Regions from separate parts of the Pseudomonas sp. TMW22091 genome, predicted to be linked through region 2. Evidence: predicted binding sites of a transcription regulator. Region 2 holds the regulator's gene; the other holds the start of a gene.
What was found. Region 2 encodes sigma-54, which starts transcription at its own class of promoters, with help from an activator protein. Its sites were predicted from a motif close to ANTGGCATNNANNTTGCTNT; they were not measured.
Positions count from the first base shown of each region.

Region 1: a site for sigma-54 is predicted at 7,881-7,900, ahead of fliD (flagellar filament capping protein FliD). Genes of this name have one in related genera too.

Region 1 covers NZ_SCFI01000010.1:141,891-157,898, reverse strand. The annotation lists gene lafA (lateral flagellin LafA) at 1-702, shown strand, start outside; gene EQV93_RS18125 (winged helix-turn-helix domain-containing protein) at 854-1,648, shown strand; gene EQV93_RS18120 (OmpA family protein) at 1,706-2,617, opposite strand; gene motA (flagellar motor stator protein MotA) at 2,604-3,479, opposite strand; gene EQV93_RS18110 (FliA/WhiG family RNA polymerase sigma factor) at 3,481-4,215, opposite strand; gene EQV93_RS18105 (flagellar basal body-associated FliL family protein) at 4,224-4,694, opposite strand; gene EQV93_RS18100 (flagellar hook-length control protein FliK) at 4,755-5,834, opposite strand; gene EQV93_RS18095 (hypothetical protein) at 5,838-6,155, opposite strand; gene fliS (flagellar export chaperone FliS) at 6,139-6,522, opposite strand; gene fliD (flagellar filament capping protein FliD) at 6,531-7,856, opposite strand; gene EQV93_RS18080 (DUF1329 domain-containing protein) at 8,245-9,627, opposite strand; gene EQV93_RS18075 (class I adenylate-forming enzyme family protein) at 9,714-11,402, opposite strand; gene EQV93_RS18070 (acyl-CoA dehydrogenase family protein) at 11,440-12,567, opposite strand; gene EQV93_RS18065 (acyl-CoA dehydrogenase family protein) at 12,579-13,769, opposite strand; gene EQV93_RS18060 (acyl-CoA dehydrogenase family protein) at 13,918-15,087, opposite strand; gene EQV93_RS18055 (lipid-transfer protein) at 15,088-16,008, opposite strand, start outside.
Region 2 covers NZ_SCFI01000011.1:102,937-118,944, reverse strand. The annotation lists gene hisD (histidinol dehydrogenase) at 1-273, opposite strand, end outside; gene hisG (ATP phosphoribosyltransferase) at 434-1,069, opposite strand; gene murA (UDP-N-acetylglucosamine 1-carboxyvinyltransferase) at 1,253-2,518, opposite strand; gene EQV93_RS18715 (BolA family protein) at 2,550-2,789, opposite strand; gene EQV93_RS18710 (STAS domain-containing protein) at 2,904-3,209, opposite strand; gene EQV93_RS18705 (MlaC/ttg2D family ABC transporter substrate-binding protein) at 3,206-3,853, opposite strand; gene mlaD (outer membrane lipid asymmetry maintenance protein MlaD) at 3,865-4,332, opposite strand; gene mlaE (lipid asymmetry maintenance ABC transporter permease subunit MlaE) at 4,332-5,129, opposite strand; gene EQV93_RS18690 (ATP-binding cassette domain-containing protein) at 5,129-5,938, opposite strand; gene EQV93_RS18685 (KpsF/GutQ family sugar-phosphate isomerase) at 6,234-7,208, shown strand; gene EQV93_RS18680 (KdsC family phosphatase) at 7,208-7,732, shown strand; gene lptC (LPS export ABC transporter periplasmic protein LptC) at 7,741-8,313, shown strand; gene lptA (lipopolysaccharide transport periplasmic protein LptA) at 8,300-8,845, shown strand; gene lptB (LPS export ABC transporter ATP-binding protein) at 8,845-9,570, shown strand; gene EQV93_RS18660 (RNA polymerase factor sigma-54) at 9,809-11,302, shown strand; gene hpf (ribosome hibernation-promoting factor, HPF/YfiA family) at 11,379-11,693, shown strand; gene ptsN (PTS IIA-like nitrogen regulatory protein PtsN) at 11,706-12,170, shown strand; gene rapZ (RNase adapter RapZ) at 12,173-13,030, shown strand; gene EQV93_RS18640 (HPr family phosphocarrier protein) at 13,047-13,319, shown strand; gene EQV93_RS18635 (ZIP family metal transporter) at 13,327-14,220, opposite strand; gene EQV93_RS18630 (superoxide dismutase) at 14,243-14,854, opposite strand; gene EQV93_RS18625 (DUF2753 domain-containing protein) at 14,856-15,305, opposite strand; gene EQV93_RS18620 (class II fumarate hydratase) at 15,333-16,008, opposite strand, start outside.

The DNA.
Region 1 (16,008 bases), on a different contig from region 2:
AAAGGCATGGCAGTAGCCGGGCGTAACGTGAACGACGCTTCATCGCTGCTGCAAACCGCCGATGGCGCCTTCGGTGAGATGACCGACATCCTGCAACGCATGAAAGACCTGGCCACACAGTCTGCCAACGGAACCAACAGCGACGACGATCGTAGAGCCATGCAGGCTGAGTACGATGAACTGGGTAAAGAACTCGGCAACATCATGGACAACACCTCCTACGCAGGCGAGGAGCTGTTCGGCAAGGACGGCACCACTGGCAAATTCGGTACCGCTGTCAGCTTCCAAATCGGTGCGACCGCTGCTGAAACACTGACCCTGGACGTCACAGCACAATCGTCCGCCCTGGGCACCACCCTGGACGGCCTGTCCTCGAACTACACCACTTCCGGCACACCAGGTACTGAAATCAGCACCAGTGGCGCTGCCAATGCTCAGATCGACGTACTGTCCGCAGCGTTGAAAGACGTCGGTGAGCTACGTGGCCAGTTCGGCGCCAACATCAACCGTCTGGCCCATACCGCCAACAACCTGGCCAACATGAAAGACAACACCGAGATGGCCCGGGGTCGCATCATGGATGCAGACTTCGCCAGTGAAAGTGCCATGATGAGCAAAAACTCGATGTTGATGCAGTCGGGTATCTCCATGCTCAAGCAAACCGGTCAGATGCCTGGCCTGGTAATGTCCTTGCTGGGCTAAGCCGCCCGCAAAAAGAAAACGCCCTTGCAATCAAGGGCGTTTTTTTTGGTAAATAGCTCATGGTTTACATCAAAAGAAGAAACGTCCTGCATCATTCTTACATCCAGCTCGGGAAAATTCTCTGACTTAATCGTAGAGAAGCTTACCCCTGATGAACACACTCTCCGCGAACTTAAAGACCGGACACGGCGATTGCCTGGCATTTTTCTGCTCTGCGCTTTGTACATTGACACTGTACAAAAACGCTAATCGACAAATCATAGATTTAGGGTTTTCGGGTGGGCGGCTGCTTGCCCGCCTGATGCAAGAGCCGGGAGAAATGATTGATCGCGATACCTTGACCGCCTACGCCTGGCCCAACCGGGTCGTCGGCCAGGGGAGCCTGAATCAGCAGATTTATACCTTGCGCAAGATTTTGGGCGATGAAAAAGATCGAAAGATCATTCAGACCGTCACACGGCGCGGATATCGATTCAATCCTGCCTTCGTTGTGGACCAGAACAATGGATCAAACACTGAACCTCAAGCTGGCACAGATCACGCATCTTCATTGCTAGCGATTTCGCGCGCTGAAATCCAGCGTAAATGGACACTCAGGGCCATGGCGGCAGCGGGTTTTGTGGGCTACATCCTGACCTCACATCCCAGTCAGTTGTTTGCCAGCCTGCACATCATGGGCGGCCACACGGTGACCTTTGTCGAAACAAAGAAAGATCAACTCAAGCAACTTATCAACCTGACGCACGGGCTCAGTACACGGCTCGTAAGCTTGAGCAAAAATCCGATGGAACTGTCAATCGTGACAATCGATGATCAGACCTATCATATTTATTGCTCAGGCCAAGCCGGCGCGAACTATATAAGTTTGAACGACAATGAGCTTCACACCGTCAGCGACACACAGCTGCGTGAATGCATAGAAGGGGTCACTCAGCCCATCCATTGAGGGTGAGGGCCTAGCGATACTGCGCGGCCAAACGGCTGCGCAGTGTCTTGGGGAAGGTTAGCGAGGTTTGTCCGCGGGCTCAGTAACGGGTTGCACATAGTCAACCGCCCCGGGAGAATAGCGCGCGAAGTTTTCGCTGAACAACTGCCTGTACAGGGTTTCAGCCTGTTCGGTCAGTACCAGCAGCTCAATCCGCCGGTTAGCCCCGCTCAAAGGCTCCTCAGGTCGCAAAGGCATCACATCGGCCTGCGCCGAAACCTGCAAAATACCGTGAGCCGGCAACCCTGCGTTCACCAGTACACTTCGAGCCTGCAAGGCCCTTTCACCTGAGAGATTCCAATTGTCATAACCCCGTGAGTCACGGTACGGGGCGGCATCGGTATGCCCACTGACAATCAACTTGTTTTGTACCTTGGCCAGCTCTTGCGCCAGAGCCGTCAGCAAGGTACGAAAGTGTGGATCAAGCGTCGCACTGCCACGCTCGAACATAAAACGCTTGTCATCATCCTTGATCAGAATTCTCAAGCCCTGGGGCACGACATGCACTTCGAGATTGGCCATCGCATCCGTGCGCTCAGCCAACAAGGCCATCAGCTTGGCCAACGCCTGCAGTTCTGGCTCGCTGTCATAACGTTGCACATCCCCTGAGCGGGGGGCATTGAAGCGAACTTCCTGGGGCCGGGGCACCGCATCAAACTCCGGGGCACTGTCGAATGCCACGGGAACTCGACTGACCTCCTCAAAAACCCCTGCCCCTCCTTCTATGACCGTCGAAGCCAGCACAACCTTTGCAATGCGTTCAGCGTCGGCTTGCGGCTGAATAACCCACAGCACCATAAACAGCGCCATCATCGCCAGAGCAAAGTCGGCAAAGGCTACTTTCCAGGCGCCACTGTGGTCTTCGTTATGCCCCCGCTTGCTGCGACGCTTGACAATAATGGGGTCATGTTTGTCTTCACGCGTCCTCATTGCGTCCGTCCTCAAAACTGGTCACCCATCTTTCGAGCAACTGGAAGGCCGGTTTGACGTCCTGTTCAATCAACTTGCGACCCGCATCGACCGCCAACAAGGTTGGCTTGCCGGCCACATGGGCGACAAGGGTCGTGCGCACACACTCCAGAGCCGATAACTCGGTCCTGATGCGCTGGGCCATTGCATTGCTCAGCGGCTCCATCATGCAATAACAGAAGAAAATCCCGAGGAATGTACCCACCAGGGCTGCAGCCACGTGGGCTCCAATCTCAGCCACCGACCCACCAATACTGTCCATGGTGATGATAATGCCCATGATCGCCGCCAAAATGCCGAACCCGGGCATGGCTTCGCCCACTTTGTGCAACGAGCGCGAAGGCAATAGCAAAGCCTCGTGCATGGCGTCCAGTTCCTGCTCGAGAAAACCTTCAAGTTCATGGGCGCTGATTTTGCCCATGGCCATCAACCTGAAATTATCGGCAATAAAAGCCATCAGGTTTTTCTCTTGCAAAATCAGCGGGTATTTTGTGAACAGATCACTCTGGTCCGGCTCTTCAATGTGTGCATCGAGTGCTTTGAGACCACCCATGTCGACGGTTTCGAGCAGCTCATACAGCAGCATCAGCAACTCGCGCTGAAACGCCTCGCCGCGGCGGCGAAAGGAGAACACCCCCTTGACCTGCACCCACATTTCGAGCAGCACTTCCTTGGGGTTCCCAATAATCATGCTACCCAGAGCAGCACCCACCACAATCAGCATCTCCGAGGGCTGCCACAACACGGACATGCTCCCGCCGGCAATCACAAAACCGCCCAGCACGCAGCCGATAATGATTAATGCACCTAACAGTTTCTGCACGTTATTTACTCTTGGTTAAAAAGGCTCGAGCTTTATCGATGGCCTGCTTGCTCAGTTGGCACACGCGTGCGTCACTGATTTCGAGCACCAGGCCGATTTCCTTCAGGTTCAGTTCGTGCAAGTAGTAGAGCGTCAATACCAGTCGCTCACGTTCATTCAGTTGCTCCAGCGCCTGAGTCAACATGCGTTGGCTGCACACAGTCGCCTCGACACTGGCAGCGCCGTTATGAAAGTCCCTGCTGGTGTCCTGCAACAAAGCATCAAGGCTCTCCAGCGCCTCTCCGGCTTCAGCTTGCAAGTAAGCCTGAAACTGCGAAGGGCTAAGCCCGGTGGCTTGCAAGGCTTCCTCATCGCGCAGCTGACGACCCAGTTGACGCGTCAGGTTGCGCAAAATATCCCGGGTTTTGTGGGCTTGCTGGCGCACTTGCCGCGGGCGCCAATCGAGCCTGCGCAACTCATCAAGAATGGCGCCACGAATTCGCATCGCCGCAAAACGTGCAAAGTGCTCATCGGGCACGCCATAACGGCGCAGCCCCTCAAGCAAGCCCATGAGGCCAATCTGCTCCATGTCTTCTCGATCCAGTACCTGACTGGTTTGCAGAGACAATTGATTGACGATCCGCTTGACCAGCGGAAGGTAATTCACCAGCCACTGCTGTTCTGCTTCAGGCGCCATCACCACCGAGCAAGAGTCGCCCGCATCGGGGCCGTAATCAGCCAGACGTTCGCTATTCATGAGGGCAATTACTGCACCAGCATCTTGCTGACCAACACCGACGTGAACGGTATGTCCAGCCCTTTGGCACTGAAACTCTTGCGCAGATCTGCCTCAAGACGTGACTGCAAATCGATGAGTGACAAAGCCCGCAACTGAATGAACGGCAGCGTCGACAATGAGCCGACCACTGCGTTGCGTACCAGCAGGTCGGCCTGCTTAAAAGCGCTCACTGACTGTTTGGCATCCCCTTGCAATGCAAGGTCGAGCACAAAGTAGTGCTCACGGTCCTCACCTCGCAGATTCACGACAATTTTTTCTACCGGATAAAACACGTAGTTCTCCGGATCTTGAACAAGCGGAGCCTCACCCGCCTGTTGCTCATGCTCAACACCCGCAGACTTGTCAGGGCGCAAGTACAGATAGCCAAACACCACACTCCCAAGAGTGATGACCGTGTTCAGCCCCACGATTAATAAAATGACACGCGGCATCCACATAGCAGTCTCTCACTCCACATGAAGTTCAATTTGGGCGGGGTGCAAACGCCACTTCTTCGGCTAAACCGTGACAAGCACGTCACTGCCATATCCTTTGGGCACACTGTCAGGCATCTGTGCGTCTTCTATCGCCTGAGCAATGGCGGGTTCATGCTGCTGGCGCGCCTGCTCTCGGGACGACTGCCCTCGAGAGTCGCTCGAAACCTGCACGTCAACGTGAAGCAAATTCTGCTGCACCAATTCTTGACGCATGCGCTCACTGGAATGCGCGAGCAAGCGGGCAACATCGGTCTGGGCGGCCGAAATATGGACACTCAAGCGACCTGACTCATGACTGATAAAAATTTCAAGGCTGCCCAGCTCTGGCGGATCCAGACGAATAGTGGCCTGCTGAAAGCGCTGCTGAACCTGGATTTCAACGGTTTCACGCAAGGCATTGAGCATCTGTTCACCCCAGCGTGCTTGAGGGGCGACCAACTTGAGCCCACGCTCAAGAACAGGCTCCGTTGTGGCGGTCGAGCCTGTCAGGACGGGTTGTGTCACCGTCGCATCAACCTGCTCGGCACTCACGGCCCCTGCATACGACAAGCCTGCCCCCTGCCCCTCTGCGAGTGCGTTGATTACGGCGGTTGCAGCGGTCATGACGGGCGCTGGCGCGCCCCCTCGTCCTGCTGTCAAAACGTGGCTATCAAGCGATAACGCCATACGTTCACCCTCAGCCTGTTTTGCACGACCCGGCATCAAGGGCGCATCAGGCAGTGGCAACGGTTCGTTTAACCCCTGCATCACACCGGCACCTGCTACCAGTCGCGTCAACACACGCGCAGAAGACAGCGGCGGTGCAGCCGTTGCGTTTGAGTCGCGGGCCTGCACGTTGACCGCTTGCTGATTGAGCATCATAAGCAGCCATTGCTGAGGATCCGCCAGCAGCTCGACAGCGGGCGCTTGCTCCGCTTGATCGGGTGCCTGCGCTTGCCCGGCTGGCATTTCAATCAAGGGTAATGGCAGCTCAAGCGCGGGCGCTTGTATGACATCGACCCACTGCGCCAGCGCCTCACTAGCACCTTCCACCCCAGCGTCAGGCCCGAGTTGCGCCGCCAGCGGGCTGAAACCACCGAGCAAAGAAAGCGATGCGGACATGGCCTAGTTCACTCCTTGCAGGCTGTCTGCCAATGAATAGGCGTGACGCCCTTCTGCATATTCGGTGTGGTTTGCCAACATCTGGCTCAAGCGCGCACATTCGCGCGCGCAAGCCTGCAAGGCATGACCGTGCAACGCCTTGAGCGGAGCCAGTTTGCGTCGAGTTTCATCGTTGAAGGGCTGGGCGTTTTGCAAGCGCTCAAGGCATTGCCTGATCAACCCGTCGACCTCCCCGATGCGCACCCAGTCTTCCTTGGCCAGGCTTTCGGCGAGGAGCTTTTGCAGATGGGCCAGACGATTGAATTCAGCTTCGAGCGACATTGACACCCTCCCAGCCTTCGCGAATCTGCTCCAGAAGGTGCATCACTTCATCGATCCCGGAGATGGACAACGAGGCGCTGACCTCCACCAGCCGATGCAGGCAATAGTCGTAAAGACGCGACAGACTGATCACCAGCTCCCCGCCCTGCTCATGATCGAGCGTGCTATTGAGCGCGTTGATGATGTTCATGCACTTCTCCAGCGACTGGCCTTTGAGATCGTAATGCCGGGTTTCAATGTGTCCACGGGCGCGAGACAACTCATCCAGCAGCCCATCGAACAGCACCAGCACCAATTGATAAGGCGAAGCGCAAGACACTTGAGTGTCGAGGTCGATTGCGCGGTAGCTGTCATAGCCGTCATTCATTTTTCAGATCATCCGAACATGCTGAAGGTTTGTTCCATCGCCGCCATAACCTGCGCCAACTGGGTGTACTGTTTGAGATAGCGCTGATAGTGATTCTGGTATTTGATCTCCAGATCCTCGTATTTCTCGTCGACCCGTTGCAGCAGGTTATTGAGATTATCCTTGCGCGCCTTCATGGCCCCGGTGCTGCCGCTGGTATAAGTGCCGAGCCTTTTATCGAGGCTTTCCAGCAGATTTCCCGCGCCTGAAAAGAGTTTTTCGAAACCGTCCGGGTTTGCATCCAGCATTTTCTCGAAGGCTTTGGTATCCACCTTGAGCTTGCCGTCCGCCCCTGCCACCACACCAAACTCCATCAACGTGACGCCGCCAAACGGCGTGCGCAGTACCGAGTTGAGCATGGCCTCAATGGCACGGATGCTGGAGTCACCCGCCAGCGCACCGCGTTCGCCGTTCTCACCTCCCGAACCGGTCAAATCATCGAAGGTGCTCAACATCGTGTTGATCGCAGTGACAAACTCATTGAGCTTGTCATTGGTCGCTGTTTGGTCACGGCTGATATTGACGGTCAGCGGCTCGTCCCCCGCCTCATGCACTTTGCTGAACGTCAGGCTGACGCCTTCGATCATGTCCTTGAAGGTGTTGGAACTTTGCTGCAGCTTCATGCCGCTGGCGTCTGCGCCCAGATAGACAATGGCGTCCTGGGCTTTGGACAATTCCTTGGTGTTTCCCAGGCTGGTTTCCAGCGGGCTGCCTGCGGCATCTGTGCGCATTTCAATGGCGTACTGCTCGCCTGTTTCTTCGGCGCTCAGAACCATGGTCACCTCACCGCCGCTGCGAACCAGCGTGGCTTTGACCCCCTCGTTATCCGGGTGATTGTTAATCGCCGAAGCCAGCTCCTCCTGGGACAGTGCGCCATCGCCGTTACTGTCCGCAGCGGCGAGATCGACGGCAAACTCGACGCCATCCTGCTTGATATACAAGTTGCCCGAGTCGGCAGCATCATTACCCAGACCACTGACGGCGACCTGATGCCGACTCGCCAGTTGTTCAACAAAAAACTGATAGCTGCCTTCTTTGGCGCTGGCACCAACGGTGGCACTGGCGATGCCTTCAGCGCTGAAGGTCGCCGCATTGATCAGCATGCTTTTGTCGGTGCCCTTGAAACTTTTGATCGCATTGCCCAAGGCTTTGAGCGCTGCATCCAGGGCGGTGACTGCTTCCAGCTGGGCCTTGTATTTGGTCTCGTTACGCTGGGCCTGCGCTAATTCGCGCTGAACTTCATATTCAGCGAGAAGTTTTGCCTGAGCCTGGATGTAGTCGGTATCGATAGCCATGTACGTGCTCTCCTTAATTGCTAATTAGCAAAACCGGTGCCAATAGATAACGTGTTGTTTTATATGAAGTATTTTTTGTTCTTGTGAAGCAGGATTTCCGTTTTCACGCAGAGGGCTTGAGTGGGCCGGAAAGGTTGTTTCCGGATTATTCAGCTCAAAAGTTCAGTAGGATTCAAAGGCGACATAAAGCGGGGATTGATTAAGGGCAGAAGTTTGAAGAGGGGAAATTGAGGGCCCCCAGAGGAGGCAGAGTGGGCCCAGGCGAGCTCGGGCGTAGAGCGCAGACTTTTCAGGGGTTGCGGTTCACCCCTGAAAACGCAAAAGCCCCGTCTAACCGACAGGGCTTTTGATCTTGCTTGCAGCTTACCGTTTGCAGCGTGGTCTTGCCTTAGCGCCCCATCGCCCGTGCAGCGTCGGCGGTGTACTGATCGGCAGTGAATTTACCCTCATTGAGAATCGGGCCCTTCTTCGCTTCGTTGGTCATGCCGTAGCCGGTGTATTGACCCGAGTTCAAATCGATAAAGAACTGCGAGCCGGCCTGCCAGGCACTCATGTCCGGGTGGTAGTAATAGTTGATCATCGCGTGCTTCCACAACTGGCCGCGGGCGTCGTAGTTGTCAGCCAGTACCGAGTTCCACGTGTCTTCGTCGAGAAACAGCACACGCTTGCCATACACATGGCGGTAGCCTTCTTTCAGATCCGCTTCAAGCACCCAGACACGACGCAGTTCATAACGCATCAAATCCGGATTGGGGTGGTTAGGCGTGAGCATGTCGGCATATTTGACCGTACCTGCGTTCGGCTTATAGGCATTGGCCGGAATGTAGATTTCGCGCTTGCCCACCAATTTCCAGTTAAAGCGCTCCGGCGAGCCGTTGTACAAACGGTCTTCGTCGACGGTCATGGTGCCGTTGGTGCCGATCATCGGCTGGTCATACCCGTAGCCCGGCAATTGGCGCACGCGCCGGGTTGAAGGGCTGTAGGTCCAGGCCTGACGCGGGTCCGTGGAAAAGTTGTAGGGTTCGTGGGCGATGTTCAGCGTGCCGTTGTCACGCGCAGGCTTGAGGGTCATGTTGTTACTCATTGCCTGAATCTTGCCCGAGGTCACGGGCTCAACTTCTGGCGAGTTGGCCTGGGACAAGTTACGGGCGTATGCACGGCCCCAGCCAATGCTGCCGTTAGGCAAGACAGAGGCCAGATCGCTGGTTTTTTCTTCGGTCCAGGCACGCGCAGGCAATTGGTGGTTCCACAGCAATTCCATGCCGTTTTTCGGAATCGGGAACGGCACTTGGCCCAACCCTTCGAAACCCATGCCATCGTTCACCAGCTTGGCATTCAAGGCGTTGCTCATCGCCCGTTTGCACACATAATCCGGGTAGCGGAAATCACGGTGGCCGGGGTAGATATTCATCTTGTAGGTGGCCGGATAACGCTTGAACAGAGCTTTCTGGCCTTCTGTCAGCTTGTCGGCGTATTGGTCCATGTTCTGCGCGGTGATCACCAAAATGGGCTTTTCAGCGGCATAGGGATCAACCGGCTGGTCACCGGAGAATTTGACGTGGTTCCAACCCGGCACTTCGCCCAGGTATTTACCGGTGTAAGGCGGGATGGTGCCCGCCGCGTTACCGGCCTGTTCAGCCCCCACACAGGTCAGCTCTTTACCCAGTTTGGCCGCTTCAGCGGGCGATACCTGAGCGAATGCCGACCCCATGACCAGTCCATTGACGGCCAGGGTGGCTGCGAGCACTACGCCTGTTCTTGTTATTTTCATGTATTGCCTCCTACGCGAATAAGGCTTGCTGGGTATGGGTTCATTCTTCGCCATCCACCGGCGAGCACATCGTCCACAAAGACTAATCAGGCCGTTACCAGCACTTCTTTGAGCAAACCTTTGAGCATCTTGCCCGACGCATTACGGGCGAACGGGGTGTGTTGCACATGAATCTGTGCTGGCACCTTGTAGCTCGCCAGACGCTGGGCAAAATAACCACGCACGGCCTCGCGGTCAGGGCAGTCGTCAGGGTTGCCGCGCACCACCACAAACACCACTTCGCCCAGTACATCGTCCGGTACGGCAAAGGCTGCCGCTTCAATCACGCCGGGCATTTCACACGCGCAGGACTCAATCTCGGCTGCGGAGATTTTCTCGCCGCCACGGTTGATCAAATCCTTGGCGCGGTCAGTGATGTAAAGAAAGCCTTCCTCGTCAAGATGACCGATATCGCCGGTGTCGAGCCAACCGTCATTGAGTGTCTGGGCACTGGCTTCAGGCAAGTTCCAGTAGGCGTTCATCAGGGTCGGTGAGCGCACCCAAATCAGCCCGCTGACGCCTGCAGGCAGTGCACGCTGCGGGCTTTCACCAATGCGCACATCGACAATCGGCAACGGCCAGCCCGCCGACGCCGGTTTATAGACAAACTGATCTCCACCAATGGCTGCGCAAATGCCGTTGCTTTCGGTCAGGCCGTAACCACTGCCACCGACGGCTTCGGGTTTGCGTTGGGTCAAGTGCGCCAACAGGCTGGCCGAGGGGGCAGCCCCACCCAGACCCAGGCCGAACAGGCTTTGGGTATCGGCACTGCCGAAGCGTGGCGAGGTCAGCAGTTGCTGCATCATGACCGGCGCACCGTTGAACTGGGTGCAGTGTTCGTCGCGGATCAGGTCGAAGGCTTTTTCCACGTCCCACTTGTACATCAGCACCAGTCGACGACCACCGCGCAAGGCCAGCAAAAACTGGGCGTGCAGACCACTGACATGAAACAGCGGCACCGCCATCAACGTGGTCGGGGCATAACCGCTGTTGATCACGACGCTGATGCGCTCAGGCGAGCTGACCGCGCAAAAAACGCCCTGAAATTCCAGCGCCACCAAGGCCTGACACACTGCGCCATGGGTCGACAGCACGCCTTTGGCCAGGCTGGTGGTACCCGAGGTGTAGAGGATCATCGCCGGGTCATCGGCACTGATGGTCGGCACCGGCGCATCCTGCAGCGGCTCGGCCAGCAGGTCTTCCAGACGCTGGCAGTGCTCGTCACGGGGCTGGTTGGCATCCATGCCCACCACAACCGTCGCCAAACCTTGTTCGCGCAGGTCATCTTTGAGCAGTTGCAGACGCGGCTCGTCGCACAGTAAAAGTTGCGTCCCGCTGTCCTGCAACCCATGGAACAACTCGTCGCGCAGGCCCCAGCTGTTCAAGGGCACGCACACACCGGCGCAGCGCTGGATCGCAGCAAACGCCACCAGCCAGGCCGGTTGGTTACGCATGGCGATTGCCACACGGTCGCCCTTGCGCAGGCCAAAGCGGTGCACCAATTGGCCCGCCAGACGATCGACCTGATCAAAAAACTGTCGGAAGGTCAGGCGTTGTTGCTCCCACACCAGAAATTCGCGATCCGCGTGGGCCCGGCCAGCATCCATTGCAGCCCAGAGGTTTGGAGCGCTGTGGCGAAAGTGCTTGGGGCCGCCGGCCACAGGTGTCAGTACTTCATAGGGCGAGCCGGGACCAATCAGTTGATCCCAGGCGCTCTGCCATTGTTCAAGTTTCATCTTGTTATTCTCCTGACTCGAACCAATGCCCACAGGTTTAAGCGAGTGCGCCATAGCGCTCGCAGTGATATTCGGCATCCCCCAGGCACGCTTGTGCGACACGGATGCGCTTGAGAAACAAACCGACATCCAGCTCGTCGGTGACGCCAATACCGCCGTGCATTTGTACGGCCTCATTGGCTACTTTCACGGCCATCAGCCCGGACTTCCACTTGGCCAAGCTGACCAGCCGCTGACGCTCTACCTCGCTCAAGTCGGCATCATCCAGCGCTGCCAAGCCGGCCATCACTGCGCTACGGGCCAGCGCCAGCTCCACATAGAGCTGGGCCGAACGATGTTGCAGGGACTGAAAAGAACCAATGGCGACGTCAAATTGCACACGGGTTTTCAGGTAGTCGAGGGTCAAGGCGAACAGCTTTTCAGCCATGCCCAGCATCTCGGCAGCCAGACACACACGGCCGCGATCCAGTGCGATGGTCAATGCTGCACTGGCTGAGCCAGGATCGCCCAACAGGGCATCCGGCCCGACCTGCACCTGATCCAGTTGCAAGTGCGCGTGGTTACGCGAGTCAATCAGCGACAAGGGTTCGACACTTAAACCCGGCGCATCGGCTGGCACCAGAAACAGGCTGACACCCTGCTGCGCATTGCCCGCAACAACGAGATAGCCATCAGCCCCTACCCCGTCTATGACGAACGTTTTTTGCCCGTTCAGACAGAACCCCTGCGCATTGGCTACAACCTGCACCGCCAACTGCGCGGGGCTGTGCCGTGGGCGCTCGTCCAGTGCCAGGGCCAGGCGTTGCTCGCCGCTGATGGTGGCCGACAGCCAGCGATCTTGCTGTTGCGCATTGCCTTGCAAGTGCAACAGCGAACCGCACAGCACCACGCTTGAAAGCAACGGTGAAGCACTGAGGTTGCTGCCGATGGATTCAAAAATCGGGCCCAGGCCCATACAGCCGAAATCCAGTCCGCCGAGGTTTTCGGGGAATGGAATCGCACTCCAGCCCAGTGCTACCGCCTCTTGCCACAGCTGGCTGTCGAAGCCGAGTTCACTGCCCTCGTCACGCAAGGCACGCTGGCGGGATACGGGACTGCGCGCCGCCAGAAACTCGCGGGCGCTGTCGGCCAACAGCCGATGATCTTCGCTATAAAGCAGGTTCATGGTCTGGATCCTTACTTGACTTCAGGCAGGCCCAAGACCCGCTTGGCGATCACATTGAGCTGAATTTCCGACGCGCCGCCAGAAATCGTCAGGGCGAAACTGTTTAACCAACCACGGGTAATCGCCTGTTCTTGTGGAGTAAACGCCGCCTTGTCCCAGCCCAGCGCATTCACCCCCATGACATCCAGCAGCACCTCAAACTTGTCGCGTTCCTGTTCGGTGTGCACCAGCTTCATGATCGACATCAGCCCACTGACGTCTTGCCCGGCGCGGGCTTCTTCGCCCATGCGCTGCACTGTCAGGTTGTAGCTGTGCTCGTTCATCGCGCAGGCCACCGCCCGCGCTGCCAATGCCGACTCGCTTAACCCGGTGGGTTCGGGCAGGTATTCCTGCACCAGCGGCAGCAGGTGAAAATGCGTCGGCAAGCTGAACTCGCCGAACTTGGACATGGCTTTACGCTCGTGCTGCAACAGGCGCTTGGCCAGGTTCCAGCCGCCGTGCAAGGGGCCAATCAACTGGCTTTTTGGCACTTTCACGCCGTCAAAGAACACCTGGCAAAACGCCGATTTACCACTGATCAAATCAATCGGCGCGACACTCACACCGGGGCTTTTCATGTCCAGCACAATCAGGCTAATGCCCGCGTGCTTACTGGCGCTGCCATCGGTCCTGACCAATGCGTACATCCAGTCCGACTTGTCACCGTAAGAGGTCCAGATCTTGCTGCCATCCACCACAAAGTGATCGCCCTCATCGCGGGCAGTGGTTTTCAGGCTGGCCAGATCAGAACCGGCATTGGGTTCGGAAAACCCTTGGCACCATCGCACTTCACCACGGGTCATCGGGGCCAACAGGTTGAGTTTTTGCTCTTCGGTGCCGAACTCCAGCAACACGGGCCCCAACATCCAGATGCCCAGATTGATTTGCGGCGGGCGGCATTTAAGGCGCCGCAGCTCGCTTTCAAGCACGGCGTTATATTCTGCACTCAGGCCGCCACCGCCGTAGGCTTGCGGCCAGTCGGGGCAGAACCAGCCTTTGTCACGCATGCGCTCGAACCACAGCCGGGCGTCAGCATTGGGAAACTCGACGTCACTGCCTCCCCAGACCAACTCCCCTTCAGGGATGGCTTTACGCTGCGATGGCGGGCAATTGGCCTCAAGCCAACTGCGGGTCTGCTCTCTGAACTGTTCAATCGCGCTCATGTAATTTCCTTTCGGATGGTAATTCCGTAGCCGCTGACGAGGCACGAAGGCTGCGATAAGGGCCGCAGGACCTTCGCATAGAGGGCCACCCATCGCAGCCTTCGTGCCTCGGCAGCGGCTACAGGTTTTGCCGTGTTTTCGCTGCGATTCAGCGCTGGGTTCGCGGCATGCCCAGGCCGAACTGGGCAATCAGCTCACGCTGGATTTCGTTGGTGCCACCACCAAAGGTCAAGGTCACTGAGGCACGTACTTCGTACTCCAGTTCGCCCTGCATGAGCGAAGCAGGCGAACCACCGCGCACCAGCCCGTTGGCACCGACGATGTTGCTCAGCACACGCAGAATCTCGATAGCCGATTCCGAGCCATACACCTTGGTGGTCGACGCCAGCGCCACGTCCATGCGGTCATGTTCCAGGTCGGCGGCGATGCGCAGATTGATCAGGCGCATCGCTTCGAGTCGGGCATAGCACTGCGCCAAACCCGCCCGAACCCACGCTTTGTCAGTCGCCTTGACACCGTTTTCGTCGGCTTCGCGCGCCCACATCAAGACCCGGCGAAACAATCCGACCACTTTGTCGGACCAGGCGCCGAGCCCCAGACGCTCATGGTTCAGTTGCGCAGTTATCAGCTTCCAGCCGCCGTGCAACTCACCTACCAGCATGTCGCAGGGCACCCGCACGTTGTCGTAATAAGTGGCCGCTGTCGGATTGCTGGTGGTCGGGATAACGGTGGTCGAGAAGCCCTCGGCGCGCGTATCCAGAATCAGGATCGACACGCCCTTGTGCCGAGGCCGTTCCGGATCGGTACGCGCAGCCAGCCAGATGTAATCGGCCGACTCGGCACCCGACGTCCAGAGTTTGTTGCCATTCACCACGAAGGTGTCGCCCTCAAGCCGGGCGGTGGTTTTCAGCACCGCCAGATCGCTGCCCGCATCCGGCTCGGAATAACCGATGGCAAAAATGATTTCGCCTGCCGCAATGCCCGGCAAGAATTTGGCTTTCTGTGCCGGGGTGCCGTGGGCCATCAAGGCCGGCCCCACGGTGCTGATGGTCACAAACGGCAGCGGTGCCCCGGCAATATTGGCCTCTTCAAAGAAGATAAATTGCTCGGTAGGGCCGTAACCCTGACCGCCGTGCTCCTTGGGCCAGCCCACGGCCAGCCAGCCGTCACGGCCCATCTGGCGGATGGTGTCGCGGTACAGTTCGCCGCCCTCCTTGCCGCGCAATTGATCACGCAGTTCAGGGGTCATCAGGTTTTGGAAGTAGTCGCGCACTTTATGGCGCAGGGCGTGTTGCTCGGGCGTGAGGTCGACGTACATTCAGGCTGCTCCCAAAATCAGACCGCTGGTGGGTACGCCTGTACCGGCCGTGACCAGTACGTTTTCGACACTGTCCACCTGATTGACGGCACTGCCACGCACTTGCCGTACGGCTTCAGCCACGCCGTTCATGCCGTGGATGTAGGCCTCGCCCAACTGCCCGCCGTGGGTGTTGATCGGGAACTTGCCACCCCGGGCATGGTGCCCCGCGCGAATAAATTCCTTGGCTTCGCCCCGCTCGCACAAGCCGAACTCTTCAAGCTGGGGCAATACAAACGGAGTGAAGTGGTCGTAGATCACCGCCGTCTGCAAGGCTTCTGGGCCGAGGCCTGACTGGCGATACAACTCTTTGGCCACTACGCCCATTTCCGGCAGCCCGGTAATGTCATCGCGGTAGAACGAGGTCATGATTTGCTGGCCAGAAGTAATCCCCTGAGAACCGGCCTTGATCATTACCGGTTTTTGGCGCAAGTCTTTGGCGCGCTCGGCTGAGGTGATCACCATCGCCACCGCGCCATCCGATTCCTGACAGCAATCAAGCAAGTGCAACGGCTCGCAGATCCAACGTGACGCCTGATGCTCTTCCAGAGTGATGGGCTTGCCATAAAAGAACGCCGCCGGGTTAGTCGCGGCAAAATCTCGAACGGCCACGGCCACGCGGCCAAAATCTTCTGACGTCGCGCCATAGGTGTGCATATATCGCTGGGCAAACATGCCGACCCAGGACGCGGGTGTATGCAAGCCGTGGGGCATGTACCAGCCGTAATTGACGTTTTCAAAAATCGGGGTGGAAGCAAAGCCGTAACTGCCGCTGCCGAAGCGATACCACGAACGCTCGTTCATGGCGCGATAGACCACCACCACCTTGGCCACGCCGGTCGCCACGGCCATCGCGGCATGCATGATCGGCGCACAGGCGGC
Region 2 (16,008 bases):
ACGCTGAGGCACGGTGATGCGGGTCAAGGCCAATTCCAGACGCTCGCGCGGCAGAATCAAGTCGGCCATTGAATTCACGGTCAACCCGTCAAAGCGCTGAGTAAATTCAACCAGCGCCGCGTCTCCGCGTTCGCGCACCGCTTTGATAATGTCGAGTACGCGCTGATTGACCGAGTCGTCTGACACACTTTCCCAGCTCAGCAGATGATCCAGATGCTGCGCGAAATCCGGGTCAGCAGCGTTGAGTCGGCGAATTGCAGTGGGAGCGGTCATAGCGAGGGCCTCGGTAATGGGCGTTAGCTTGGAATGGTTTTTTGCAAGGATCAGGCACGGCAAGACTACCAAGCCATCCGCGTGGGTACCTGAAATTTCTGGCTATTACGCGGATGGATGGGCGCGACATCAGGGATTAGACCCAGGTCGCGCAGGTGAGTCAGCCGCGGTGTCGCGACTCCACTGCTTTGCGCAGGGTGTCGATCAGGGCTTGAATTCGGGCGTGCTGCATTTTCATCGAGGCCTTGTTAACCACCAGACGGGAGCTGATGGCGGCAATGAATTCCTGAGGTTCCAAGCCATTGGCACGCAAGGTGTTACCGGTATCGACCACGTCGATGATTTTGTCGGCCAGGCCAATCAATGGCGCCAGCTCCATCGAGCCATACAGCTTGATGATGTCGACCTGACGGCCTTGTTCGGCATAGTAGCGCTTGGCAACGTTGACGAACTTGGTGGCAATGCGCAGGCGGCCTTTAGGTTCAGGCACACCGATGGCTCCAGCGGTCATCAGCTTGCACTGGGCAATCTGGAGGTCGAGTGGCTCGTAAAGACCCTGGCCACCGTATTCCATCAGCACGTCTTTACCGGCAACACCGAGGTCGGCGGCACCATGTTCAACGTAAGTCGGCACATCGGTCGCACGTACAATCAGCAGGCGGACGTCTGGCTGTGAGGTCGGGATGATCAGCTTGCGGCTTTTGTCCGGATTCTCGGTCGGCACAATGCCTGCTTCAGCCAGAAGCGGCAGGGTGTCGTCAAGGATACGGCCCTTGGACAGTGCAATGGTCAACATGGGAAACGTAAGTCCTTATCAGGGTACTTTTGCCCGTACGCAATCGGCGCCGGACAAGCATCGAGCCTGATAATCAGGCTCGACTTGAACGATTCAAGGCCAGGTAAGATAACGCGTGAACGCCGTTACGTCACCTGACAGCTGGACACGATCCATGTGCCCATGAGGCCAAACGCCAACAAACTAGCCCGGAACGCGGCGAATTTTGGCACCCAGCATTTGCAGTTTTTCTTCGATGCACTCGTAACCACGGTCGATGTGGTAGATGCGGTCGATCAGGGTGTCACCTTCAGCAACCAGTGCCGAAATCACCAGGCTTGCGGAAGCACGCAGATCCGTAGCCATCACTGGCGCGCCTTTTAGCGTTTCAGTGCCGGTTACGATGGCGGTGTTGCCTTCGACCTGAATTTTGGCGCCCATGCGGTGAAGTTCATACACGTGCATGAAACGGTTTTCAAAGATGGTCTCGATCACTGCACCCGTGCCTTCGGCAATGGCGTTGAGCGAGATGAACTGCGCCTGCATGTCGGTCGGGAATGCAGGGTACGGAGCTGTACGCACATTCACCGCTTTAGGGCGTTTGCCGTGCATGTTCAGTTCGATCCAGTCTTCACCGGTGGTCACTTCAGCGCCGGCTTCCTTGAGCTTTTCAAGCACGGCTTCAAGGATGGTCGGATCGGTGTCCTTGACCTTGACGCGGCCACCGGTCACGGCAGCAGCAACCAGATAAGTACCCGTTTCGATACGGTCTGGCATCACGCGATAAGTGGCAGGGTGCAGCTCTTTGACGCCATCAATGATGATGGTGTCAGTGCCAGCACCGCTTACCTTGGCGCCCATGGCGTTCAGGAAGTTGGCCAGGTCAACGACTTCAGGCTCGCGAGCAGAGTTCTGCAATACACTGCGGCCATTGGCCAGTGCTGCGGCCATCATGATGTTTTCAGTACCGGTCACACTCACGGTATCGAAGAAGAAGTTAGCACCCTTCAAGCCACCTTCAGGTGCCTTGGCTTTGATGTAACCGCCTTCAACATCAATCACCGCGCCCATGGCTTCAAGGCCACGGATGTGCAGGTCGACCGGACGCGAACCAATGGCGCAACCGCCCGGCAATGCAACTTCAGCGTAACCGAAGCGAGCCACCATCGGCCCCAGAACCAGAATCGACGCACGCATGGTTTTAACCAGTTCGTACGGCGCCACCAGGGTTTTGATGGTATTCGGGTTGATTTCTACGCTGAGCTTTTCATCAATCACCGGCTCAATGCCCATGCGACCGAACAGCTCGATCATGGTGGTGATGTCATGCAAATGTGGCAGGTTGGCAACCGTTACCGGGCCATTGCACAGCAAGGTCGCTGCCAGAATCGGCAGAGCAGAGTTCTTCGCACCGGAAATACGGATTTCGCCATCAAGACGGGCACCGCCGGTAATAATCAATTTATCCATAACAATCTCGACGCCAATGGGCTCAGGGGGCTCAGGTGCGCTCGGCCCAGGCCGCGCTGCTGAAGAATTTCATAGTGACCGCATGGATGCTGCCATCAGCAATCCACGGGTTCAAATGGGCATAGATGCTTTGTTGACGTTTAACCGGGCTCAAGGCCGCCAGTTCGTCACTAATCACGTTCAGCTGAAAGTTGCAGCCTTCGCCCTCAACTTCTACCTGGATTCCAGGCAGCTTTCCCTCAAGAAAGCTCTTCACTTCTACGGCCTGCATGCTCAACCTCAATCGGCGCCTAACGCGCGCGGGTCGGCCATCATACAAAAAAGCCCCGCGCCTGCGAACCCCACTTAACAGGACTCTGACGGGGGGCTTTGCTGTATGTGGCGATTAATGGTGTGCCAACAACTCGGTCAAACCCGACACTTGGGCGATTTCGCGCATGTCTTCGGGTAATCCACGAATGCTTAATGACTTGTTCTGGGCGTCTGCGTCCCGGATAAAGCACAACAGCAGCGACAAACCCACGCTGCTGGATTTAATGACCGCAGAGCAATCCACCACCAGGGCTTTGGCCAAGGCTTTTTTGATCAGCGCCTGACCTTCCTTGCGTAAACGAGGACCGGTCTGATAATCGAGTACGCCACTGAGGCGCAATTCGCTTTCGCCGGCCAGGGTGATGGCGGCTTCACTCATTGGCTCAGCTTCTCATCGGTTTTTTCCTTGGCTTTGGCGACTTCGCCAGCCCAGTTATCGATGGTCTTGTCCAGATTGTTGCCGTTACGGCTCATGGCATCAGCGAACTGATCGCGGAACAACTTGCCGATGTTGATGCCATTGATGATGACGTTACGCACCTTCCACTCGCCATTCACCTTATTAAGGGTATAGGACAACGGATAGATAGCGCCCTTCTCACCCTTCACGGTCATATCAACGCTGGTGCGATCGCCGCTTTCATCCTTGGCAGGAGAAACAGTGATGCCTTCGTTCTTGAATTCAAGCAAGGCGTTGCCATAGAACTGCATCAGGCTGCGCTTGAAGTTTTCTTGAAAGCGCTGCATTTGCGCAGGGGTGGCGTTACGCGAATATTTCACGGTCATGATGCTTCGCGAAATACCATCAACATCCACAACAGGGCCAACGATGTTGTTCAGAGCATCGTAAAACTTGGCTGGATTTTGCTTGTACTGCTCTTTATTAGCAGCCAGATCGGCCAGCAGCCGTGTGGTCGTATCAGAAACGATGTCATGGGCAGACTGGCCCGGTGCGGCGTTAGCCATCATCGGCAGTGCGGCTGCCAGAATAACCAGCAGGCCACGGCGCAAGAGAGAAATCATCTAAAAGCTCCTTATTTGGCTTCTTTGCTAACGGTATTCATCAGAAATTTTCCGATCAGATCTTCAAGCACCAGGGACGACTGGGTGTCGTGAATGGTGCCGCCATCTTTCAGCAGGGTGTCATCGCCACCGACGCTGATACCGATGTATTTCTCGCCCAGCAGACCCGCCGTGAGAATAGACGCTGTCGAGTCGGTCGGCAGGTTATCGACGCTCTTGTCGACTTGTAAGGTGACGCGGGCCGTGAAGTTGTCACGGTCCAGGTCGATCGCCGTGACCTTGCCGATAGTCACGCCCGCCATAGTGACCTTGGCGCGCACGGTCAGACCGGCGATGTTGTCAAAGTAAGCGTAGAGCTTATAAGTGTCGGTGCTGGCCGTCGGAGACAGTCCACTGACTCGCAGGGCAAGCAACAATAAAGCCAGGATGCCAGCCAGCAAAAACAGGCCGACACCGATTTCCATGGTGCGGTTTTGCATCAGAAATCTCCAAACATCAAGGCAGTCAAAATAAAGTCCAGCCCGAGGACTGCCAGCGAGGCATACACCACGGTCTTGGTAGTGGCACGGCTGATCCCCTCTGAAGTGGGCTCACAGTCATAACCTTGAAACACAGCAATCCAGGTCACCACAAAGGCAAACACGATGCTTTTGATGATCCCGTTGAGCACATCACCACTGAAGGTCACGCTGTTTTGCATGTTTGCCCAGTACGAGCCGTCATAAACGCCCAACCAGTCGACCGCCACCCACGAACCGCCCCAGATCCCGACCACGCTGAAAATCATCGCCAGCAGCGGCAGGGAAATAAAACCGGCCCACAAGCGAGGCGCAATGATGTACTTGAGCGGGTCCACACCGATCATTTCAAGGCTGGACAATTGCTCGCTGGATTTCATGTTGCCGATTTCGGCGGTCAGGGCTGAGCCCGCCCGCCCGGCAAACAACAGCGCAGTCACCACGGGTCCCAGTTCACGTAACAGGGTCAGAGCAACCATCTGCCCGACAGCCTGCTCGGAACCATAACTGGACAAAATGCTGAAACCTTGCAAGGCCAGCACCATGCCGATAAACACCCCGGACACGACGATGATGACCAGCGACATGACGCCAACAGAGTGCAATTGCTTGAGCAATAGCCCAAACATGCCGCCGATGCCACCACGCCCCAGCAAAGCGTGAAACAGGAAGATCACCGAGCGCCCCAAGACCGAAACCATGTCGATCCCGGCCCGGCCAAATAACGCGATGCGGTCCATTATTGAATGCTTGCGCATCAGCGCTTCCCCAGTAAATCGGTTCGGTAGTCCGACGCCGGAAAGTGAAACGGAACAGGACCGTCCGGGTCGCCGTTCATAAATTGACGAATACGCGGGTTATCGGCATTCATCAGTTCTTCTGGCGTACCCTGCCCCAGCACCTGACCATCACCCACCACGTAGAGATAGTCAGCAATACTCGCGGTTTCAGCCAGATCGTGCGAAACAACAATACTGGTGATACCCAGCGCATCATTGAGCAAGCGTATCAGACGCACCAGAACACCCATTGCGATAGGGTCTTGCCCGACAAACGGCTCGTCATACATCAGGATTTGCGGGTCAAGGGCAATGGCCCGTGCCAGGGCAACTCGACGTTTCATGCCGCCGGACAGCTCATCCGGCATCAGATTGATGGCTCCGCGCAGTCCCACTGCCTGCAACTTGAGCAGCACGATGTCGCGAATCATTTCTTCAGGCAAATGGGTATGAACACGTAGCGGAAAGGCTACGTTTTCAAATACGTCCAGATCGGTGAACAACGCACCGCTCTGAAACAAAACGCCCATGTGCTTGCGCGCATCAAACAGGTCACTGCGCGACAGCGTCGGCAGGTTCTGACCGTTGACCCACACTTCACCGCTGCTGGGACGCAGTTGCATCCCCATCAAACGCAAAAGGGTAGTCTTGCCACAGCCCGAAGGGCCCATGATCCCAGTGACTTTGCCACGCGGGATCAAAATATCGACATTATTGAAGATGCTGCGCGTGCCGCGCTTGAAGGACACTCCCTTCAGCTCGACCGCGTAGGCGTTATCAGCGCTCATCTAAACTCCTTGCGATGCAGCCTCTGCCTCTCACTCGGACACCCGGCTCCTTCAGTAAAAAGAAGCATGCTCCCTGAGCGGGCCGAACTGGCGGCGAACTATACCACTGCTCTTACTGACCGCCCAAGGCCGAAGGAGTGCCCTGTAAGCATCCAGACAGCGAAATTAATCCCATTGAGCACCAAGGCCGTGACCTCTTTACAGGTGCAGACCACAAACTACGACGATCGCGCGTGAGTGATCAGCACATAACCGCTATAATCTTTGCCTTTTCTCAGGCTACCCGACTTCAAACATGAGCCAATCCAGCGACCTGATTCAATCTGCCCAACGCACCATCCGCCTCGAGCTGGAAGCTGTAGAAGGCTTGCTGACCCATATCGACGCTGATTTCGTGAGCGCTTGCGAGATGATTCTTGCAAGTAAAGGCCGTGTAGTTGTGGTCGGCATGGGCAAGTCCGGGCACATCGGCAATAAAATCGCCGCGACCCTGGCCAGCACCGGCACCACTGCTTTCTTCGTCCATCCGGCTGAAGCCAGTCATGGCGACATGGGCATGATTACCCGCGACGACATTATCCTCGCGCTGTCCAATTCCGGATCGACCGCTGAAATCGTGACCCTGCTGCCCCTGATCAAGCGCCTGGGCATCAAATTGATCAGCATGACCGGCAATCCCGAATCACCATTGGCCAAAGCCGCCGATGTCAGCCTGGATGCTCGTGTGGCACAAGAGGCTTGCCCACTCAATCTGGCGCCCACCTCATCGACCACTGCGGCATTGGTACTGGGCGACGCGCTGGCCATAGCTTTGCTTGAAGCGCGCGGCTTCACCGCCGAAGACTTTGCTTTTTCCCATCCAGGTGGCGCTCTGGGTCGACGCTTGCTGTTGAAAGTCGAAAACGTCATGCACTCGGGTGATGAATTGCCGCACGTGGTTCGCGGCACCTTGCTCAAAGATGCGTTGATGGAAATGACCCATAAAGGCCTCGGCATGACCGTGGTTATAGAAGAAGATGGCCGTCTGGCCGGGATCTTCACCGACGGCGACTTGCGTCGCACGCTGGATCGCGAGATCGATATTCGCAATGCCATCATCGACACGGTCATGACCCCACATGGCAAAACGGCACGAGCCGACATGCTCGCAGCCGAAGCCCTGAAGATCATGGAAGACCATAAAATCAGCGCACTGGTGGTTGTCGACAAGGAAGACCGCCCGGTAGGCGCCTTGAACATGCACGACTTGCTGCGCGCAGGAGTGATGTAATGACTCAAGAACTGCTTAAACGCGGTAAAGGTATTAAGCTGGCCGTCTTCGACGTCGATGGCGTGCTGACAGATGGGCGGCTGTACTTCCTTGAAGACGGCAGCGAATTCAAGTCGTTCAGTACACTCGATGGTCAGGGCATTAAAATGCTGATGGCTGCGGGCGTTCAAACAGCCATTATCAGCGGTCGCAAGACGCCTGCGGTTGAGCGTCGCGCGCAAAATCTGGGCATCCCACATCTGTATCAGGGCCGCGAAGACAAATTAGTGGTTTTGGACGAGCTTCTCGGCCAACTCAACCTAAGCTATGAGCAGGTTGCTTATTTGGGCGACGACTTACCCGACTTGCCGGTTATACGCCGCGTAGGCTTGGGCATGGCGGTTGCCAATGCGGCAAGTTTTGTTCGCCAGCACGCCCATGGGGTTACCCAGGCGCGAGGCGGCGAAGGTGCAGCACGCGAATTTTGCGAGCTGATTCTGCGAGCCCAAGGCCGCCTTGATGCTGCCCTCGCCGCCTACCTATAGAGCTTTATATGCTGAGCAAAAAGATTCGCAACATCCTGCTATTCACAGTCATTGCCGCGTTGTTCGCGGCTGTTGGCTACTGGAATATCAGCCCGGAACGCTTTCTCGACCGCCCTCCCGTGGCTGTTGATGAAGGCGCCATTGACTACTACGCCCTGAAAACGCGCAGCCTTCAATATTTACCGGACGGCAAGTTGCAGTACGAAATGACCGCCGACAAGGTTGAACACTTGAAGGCATCCGAAGTCACCTTGCTGACCACTCCCGACCTGCAAATGTATCGCGGCACAGCCTATCCGTGGCACGTACAAAGCGAGCACGGTGAAGTGAACCCGGACGGTACTGAAGTTGAGCTGATCGACTCGGTGCGCGTAGCCCGTACCGACGAAAAAGATCGCACCACCATTATTACCAGCACCCGCATGACTGTTTTCCCTCAGAAGCAATATGCGCAGACCGACCGAGACGTTAGAATCGACGGCGCTGGCGGTGTAACGACTGGCAAGGGAATGAAAGCATATTTGAAAGACGGCAGGATGGACCTGCTGTCCAACGTAAGAGGACAGTATGAGTCTCGTTAAAACCCTCCCATTATTGCTCAGCCTGAGCGCAGCACTGGGAAGCGCGAGCGCCTGGGCTCTGCCGAACGACAATGAACAGCCTATTCACATCCAGGCTGATGATGCGCAGCTGGATGACAAAAACGGGGTCGCTACCTACAAGGGCGACGTCATCATCACCCAAGGCTCGATGAAGATTACCGGCAACAAGGTAACCATCACCCGTAACGCTGCGGGCGAAATTGACGTTGTGACGTCGGTGGGCAATCTGGCTTACTTCGAGCAATTGCAAAAAGCCACTGATCCAAAGCCCGTGCAGGCCTATGCTGTAACGATCCAATACCATGCGCCTCAAAATCGCATCGTACTGATCGACAAGGCCAAGGTTATCAATGACGGCAACACCACCGAAGGCGAGAAAATCGTCTACGACACCGTCAAGCAAGTGGCTAACGCTGGCCGTGCCAATGGCTCTAATGTCACCGCACCGCGACCACGCATCGATATGGTCATCCAGCCGAAGAAGAAAACTGACCAGCAGAAGGCCCGTTAATGGCTACTCTGAAAGCCCAGCATTTGGCTAAAAGCTACAAGAGTCGCCAAGTGGTACGCGATGTCAGCTTGTCAATCGACAGCGGGCAAATCGTAGGCTTGCTTGGCCCTAACGGCGCAGGCAAGACCACGTGCTTTTATATGATTGTCGGCCTGGTTCAGGCCGATCAGGGTCGCGTGCTGATCGATGATCTGGATGTCAGCCACCAACCCATGCACGGCCGCGCACGTGCCGGTATCGGGTACTTGCCACAGGAAGCGTCAATCTTCCGCAAGCTGTCGGTTGCCGACAACATCATGGCGATTCTCGAAACGCGCAAGGAGCTCGACAAGGCCGGTCGCCGTAAAGAGCTGGAAAGCCTGCTGCAGGAATTCCATATCAATCATATCCGCGACAGCCTGGGCATGAGCTTGTCCGGTGGTGAGCGACGTCGGGTAGAAATTGCCCGCGCTCTGGCTACCGCTCCGAAGTTCATCCTGCTCGACGAACCTTTTGCCGGCGTTGACCCCATTTCCGTGGGTGATATTAAACAGATCATTCACCACCTCAAAGCCAAAGGCATTGGCGTGCTGATCACAGACCACAACGTGCGTGAAACCCTCGATATCTGTGAAACTGCCTACATCGTCAACGACGGTCAACTGATCGCAGAAGGCGATGCTGAAACCATTTTGGCCAACAAGTTGGTTCGCGAAGTGTATCTGGGGCATGAGTTCCGCTTGTAAACCCCATCGTGAGTGGCCCCTTGTAGCGATAAACCTTGAACATCATTATGACGGTCAAGGTTTTTTCGCATTTGGGGCCCGCTTGCACGCCGCTTCTGAAAACATCTCAAACTAATTGGAAACGCCCCTAGTCAAACGTACTGGGTTCAGGCATATAATTTGCTTATGTTTGGCGCTCACGCGCCTTGGTAGTGGATGGCGCCATGCGCGCCGGCGAATAAGGTCTTAAGCCCCAGCCATGAAACCATCGCTAGTCCTGAGAATGGGCCAACAGCTGACGATGACACCGCAGCTGCAACAGGCCATCCGTCTGCTCCAATTGTCCACCCTGGATCTGCAACAGGAAATCCAGGAGGCTCTGGAATCAAATCCAATGCTCGAGCGCCAGGAAGAAGGCGACGACTTCGACAATTCAGACCCTCTGGCCGACAACATCGAGCAAAAACCCAATAACGATATTCAGGAGCCGTCGTATCAGGAGTCCACACCCACCGTGGACAACCTGGAAGAAGGTGAATGGAACGAACGCATTCCCAATGAGCTGCCTGTCGACACGGCTTGGGAAGACGTCTACCAAACCAGCGCCAGCAGCCTGCCAAGCAACGATGATGACGAGTGGGACTTCACCACCCGCACCTCGGCCGGCGAAAGCCTGCAAAGCCACCTGCTGTGGCAACTGAATCTGGCACCCATGTCAGACACTGACCGGCTGATTGGCGTAACGCTCATCGACTGCATCAACAACCAAGGGTATCTCGACGAGTCACTAGACGAAATCCTTGAGGCATTCGACCCAGAACTCGACATCGAACTCGATGAGATCGAAGCCGTTCTGCACCGCATTCAGCAATTCGAACCAGCTGGGATTGGCGCCCGCAACCTCAGTGAGTGTCTGCTTCTTCAATTGCGCCAGCTGCCGTCCAAAACGCTATGGCTCAATGAAGCCAAGCGCCTGGTAACGGACTACATCGACCTCTTGGGCGCCCGCGATTACAGTCAGCTCATGCGCCGCATGAAGCTCAAGGAAGATGAGCTGCGTCAGGTCATTGAACTGATACAAAGCCTCAACCCGCGCCCCGGCTCGCAAATCGAGTCCAGCGAAGCCGAATACGTGGTACCGGACGTGATTGTGCGCAAGGACAATGATCGCTGGCTGGTTGAGCTTAATCAGGAGTCCATGCCACGTTTGCGGGTAAACCCTCAATACGCTGGTTTTGTGCGCCGCGCTGATACCAGCGCCGACAACACCTTCATGCGCAATCAGTTGCAAGAAGCTCGCTGGTTTATCAAAAGCCTGCAAAGCCGCAATGAAACGCTGATGAAAGTGGCGACGCAAATCGTCGAGCACCAGCGCGGCTTTCTGGAATATGGTGATGAAGCCATGAAGCCTTTGGTGCTGCATGACATTGCCGAAGCAGTAGGCATGCACGAGTCGACCATTTCCCGGGTGACCACGCAAAAGTTCATGCATACGCCCCGCGGCATTTATGAGTTGAAGTACTTTTTCTCCAGCCACGTCAGCACTTCTGAAGGGGGCGAATGCTCGTCCACAGCGATCCGCGCCATCATTAAAAAACTGGTGGCGGCTGAAAATCAGAAAAAGCCGTTGAGTGACAGCAAGATCGCTGGTTTACTGGAGGCACAAGGTATTCAAGTGGCCCGTCGCACCGTCGCGAAGTACCGCGAATCCCTCGGGATAGCGCCTTCCAGCGAACGCAAGAGGTTGATGTAAGCCACGGGCCACCGCGTTTCAGTGGCAGGCTGTTCGGCCTGCCACTTTATGCAATGGCAACCGAAGGAGAAACTGCATGCAAATCAACATCAGTGGACAGCATCTGGAAGTCACCGACGCGTTACGCGCTTACATAGGCGAAAAATTCAAACGCCTGGAGAACCATTTCGACAAGATCACCAATGCACAGGTCATCATGAAAGTCGAAAAACTTCAGCAGAAGATTGAAGCCACCCTGCATATCCCCAAGGGTCCGAAGGAAGTCGTTGCGAACGCAGAGCATACCGATATGTATGCTGCAATCGACCTGCTCGCTGACAAGCTCGATCGCCAACTGAAAAAACATAAGGAAAAGTCCCAAAGCCTGCTTCAAGGCGCAACGGGGCGTTAATACTCCATACCCATGATTCGACTTGAAAATATCCTGACCCCTGGCCGTTCCCTTGTGAACGTGCCGGGCGGCAGTAAAAAGCGCGTACTCGAACACACTGCCAAGCTGATTCACGATCAGGTGCCTGATCTGGCCATGCAGGACGTTTACGAGAGTTTGCTTGCCCGTGAAAAACTGGGTTCCACCGGTTTTGGTAACGGCATTGCCATACCTCATTGCCGCCTCAAGGGTTGCGAGGCGCCTGTCAGCGCCTTGTTGCACCTCGATGCGCCCATAGATTTCGACGCCATTGATGGCGCGCCAGTCGACCTGCTATTCGTTTTGCTCGTGCCTGAAGCGGCCACCGATGCTCATCTGGAACTGCTCAGGCAGATCGCCAGCATGCTCGACCGCAAAGACGTGCGCGACCAACTGCGCGCAGCCAGCAGCAACGAAGAGCTGTATAAGGTTGTTCTGGACGTACAGAGCGATCATTAATCATGCGCTTAGTCATCGTTAGCGGACGCTCAGGCTCCGGAAAAAGCACTGCACTGGCTGTCCTCGAAGACAACGGTTTCTATTGCATCGACAATCTGCCCGCCGGGCTGCTGCCAGAGCTGGCAGAGCGTGCGCTGATTCATACCGAATTGGCACAGCCGCTGGTTGCCGTGTCCATTGACGCACGTAACTTGCCCAGCCATTTGTCGCGTTTTCCGCAACTGCTTGAAGAGGTGCGCAACCGGCACATACAGTGCGATGTGCTGTTTCTGGATGCCGACGAAGAAACCTTGCTTAAACGCTTCTCTGAAACACGCCGGCGTCACCCACTGAGCAGCGCCAGTCGCTCTCTGGCCGAAGCCATACGTGACGAGAACCTCTTGCTCGGGCCCATTGCCGACCTGGCTGACCTGACGATCAATACCACCAACCTCAACCTCTATCAGCTGCGCGATACCATCAAGCTGCGTTTGCTGAACAAACCCGAGGCCGGGACCGCATTTTTGGTTGAGTCGTTTGGTTTCAAGCGTGGCATGCCGGTCGATGCCGACTTGGTGTTCGATGTGCGCTGCTTGCCTAACCCGTACTGGAAGCCAGAGCTACGCGAGCAATCGGGGCTGGACAAGCCGGTCGCAGACTACCTGTCAGCACAGCCGGATGTCGAAGAGATGTTTCAGGATATCTCCAGCTACCTGCTTAAATGGCTGCCCCGCTTCGCAGCCAGCAACCGGGCGTATGTCACCATTGGCATTGGCTGCACAGGCGGGCATCATCGCTCGGTCTACCTGACTGAACGCCTCGGTAAATGCCTGCAAGAAACCCTGAAGAACGTCCAGGTTCGCCACCGCGACCTTACCTGAAAGGATCACTACCGCGATGCCTGCACTGGAAATTGAAATCATCAACAAGCTGGGCTTGCACGCCCGGGCATCGGCCAAGTTCGTAGGTATCGCAGGACAGTTTCCATGTCTGGTCAGAGCAGGACGTACCGCTGACTCGATGGTGGATGGCAAAAGCATCATGGCCATGATGATGCTTGCCGCTGGCAAGGGCACGACTATCCACCTCAAGACTGAAGGCGAGAAAGAGCAGGAAGCCCTTGATGCCCTGACCAAACTCATCAATAACTACTTTGATGAAGGCGAGTAAGCCACGCTTAACCCAACGCCGTATCCATCACCATCATCAAGCAAAACCCTACACACAAGCCCAGACTGGCCAGTTTTTCGTGGCCATTGCGGCGTGATTCGGGGATGACTTCTTGCGTGACCACCAGCAGCATGGCCCCCGCCGCCAATGCCAACCCCATTGGCAACAATACTTCGGCCAGATTGACCAACCAGGCACAAAGCAAGGCGAACACCGGCTCGACAAGGCCTGAGGCAGCCCCGATCAAGAATGCCCTGACCCGCGACATGCCCGCGCCAGCCAACACCAATGCAATTACCAGCCCCTCTGGCACATCCTGAAGCGCAATGCCCATCGCCAGACTATCGGCGTCTGGCATTCCGCCGCCTGCCGACACCCCGACCGCCATGCCTTCGGGGATGTTATGCGCCACGATGGCAATCACGAACAACCAGATGCGCGGTGCAATCACGGGTTCACCGGGACGACTGACCAAGACTTCTGGCCCGCCTCCCGCGACCTTGCGGTCCACCAGAAACAAAAAGAAAGCGCCCAGCAAGATACCCGCACTGATCAACCCGCTGGCGGCCCAAGCTGACAAGCCAAGACTTTGAGCCGCTGCTATGCCGGGAACAATCAGCGAGAAGGCCGTGGCGGCCAGCATCACCCCGGCACCAAAGCCCAACAAGGTATCGCTGACCGCCACTGGCATCTTGCGAATAACCAGCACCGGCACCGCGCCCAGCGCCGTACCCAACGCGCAGAGCGCTCCGCCTTGCAGCGCCCGTAACATCCTGGGCTCCAGATCCAGCCAGACCAATCCCTTGGCTACCAGCAAGGCCGTGCCCGCCAACAGCAAGAGCGTGCCAAGGGCATAGCGAAACATTCGCACGCCCCCGACCGCTAATATTTGCGTGCCCATAATCTGCCTGAATCCTGTTGAGTCAGCCAATAGCGGCCTGATAACGACGCGCCACTTCTGGCCAATTAATAACGTTATAAAACGCACTGATGTATTCGGGACGACGGTTTTGGTAACGCAGGTAGTACGCGTGCTCCCACACATCCAGCCCAAGAATCGGCGTGTTGCCATTCATCAACGGACTGTCCTGATTACCGCTGCTTTCGACGACCAATGTTTTTTGTGGCGTGACACTCAACCATGCCCAGCCACTGCCAAAACGGGTCAATGCAGCCTTGGTAAAGGCTTCTTTGAACGCATCAAGCCCTCCCAACTGCTCATCAATCGCCTTAAGCAGTGCGCCTTCTGGAATACCTCCCCCTTTAGGACTCATCACTTCCCAGAATAGAGAGTGATTGGCATGTCCACCGCCATGATTGATCACTGCCGGTCGCAGTTGCTCGGGCAATTGCTGAACGCTGGCGACCAGTTTTTCCACTGGCCAGTCTTCCCATTCGGTTCCCTGCACAGCCGCATTGAGATTATTGATATAGGTCTGGTGGTGTTTGGTGTGATGAATTTCCATGGTTTGCGCATCAATATGCGGCTCAAGGGCGTCATAGGCATAAGGCAAAGCAGGCAATGTGTAAGTCATATCAATGTACTCCTGAGTGATGGCCGCTGTGTACTGAACGCTCCAGGGTGGTTTGAGCCACGCTGTTTTTAAGCAACAGGCTGGAGCGCGGGTATTCACCGTGTTCGCCAATGAAATTCAACAGTTCTACATAGGTCTTGCTGCTATGACGCAGCGCAGCCTGGCGCAACGCGGGGACCAAACGGTCGTTCTGCATGGTGTGCAGTAATCGTTGATGAATCGCACAGAGGTACTCAACGCTTTCTTCTGGCTGGTTGAGGCGCAAATGCAAATCCGCCAGGTTGTGGTGCGATATCACACACGCAGCCACTGCTTCGTCGGCATCACTCCAGCGCTCAAACAGAACCTGTGCCAGAGCAAGGGCCTGCAAGTAGTGCTCCCGGGCGTCGACCAGTTCGCCCTGAGCGAAACAGCGGTTCGCTCTTTCGATCGTGCGTTTCCAGTGCTCCATGTGAAACCTCCAAAGCAGTGTCGTGGGTTAAACGCCGCCGTCGGTCAGTTTCTCGGGGTCGAGCAGGACCTCAAGCTGGCTACGGGGCAAGTCAGTGAACTCCAGCGCTACATCAATCACCGGGCGCCCTTGTTGGTAGGCGGTCTTGGCGATTTCTGCGGCCTTTTGATAACCAATGATCGGGTTCAGTGCAGTCACTAAAATCGGATTGCGCGACAGCGCCTCCTTGAGCTTGGCCTCGTTGACCTTGAAGCTGGCAATGGCTTTGTCGGCCAGCAAGCGGCACGAATTGGCCAGCAGCTCAATACTGCTTAACAGGTTCTGGGCAATCACCGGCAGCATGACGTTGAGCTCGAAGTTGCCAGACTGACCGGCGACAGTGATCACCGTGTCGTTACCGATGACCTGAGCTGCAACCATTGCCGTGGCTTCCGGGATCACCGGGTTGACCTTGCCCGGCATGATCGAAGAACCCGGTTGCAAGGCCTGCAGCTCGATTTCTCCCAAACCGGCCAATGGGCCTGAGTTCATCCAGCGCAGATCATTGGCAATTTTCATCAGCGACACAGCCGTGGCTTTGAGCTGGCCTGAAACCGAAACCGCCGTGTCTTGCGATCCGATCAATGCGAACAGGTCTTTGCCAGGGGTGAATGTCAGGTGAGTCAGCGCGCTGAGTTGCTGACTGAACAATTCGGAAAATAGC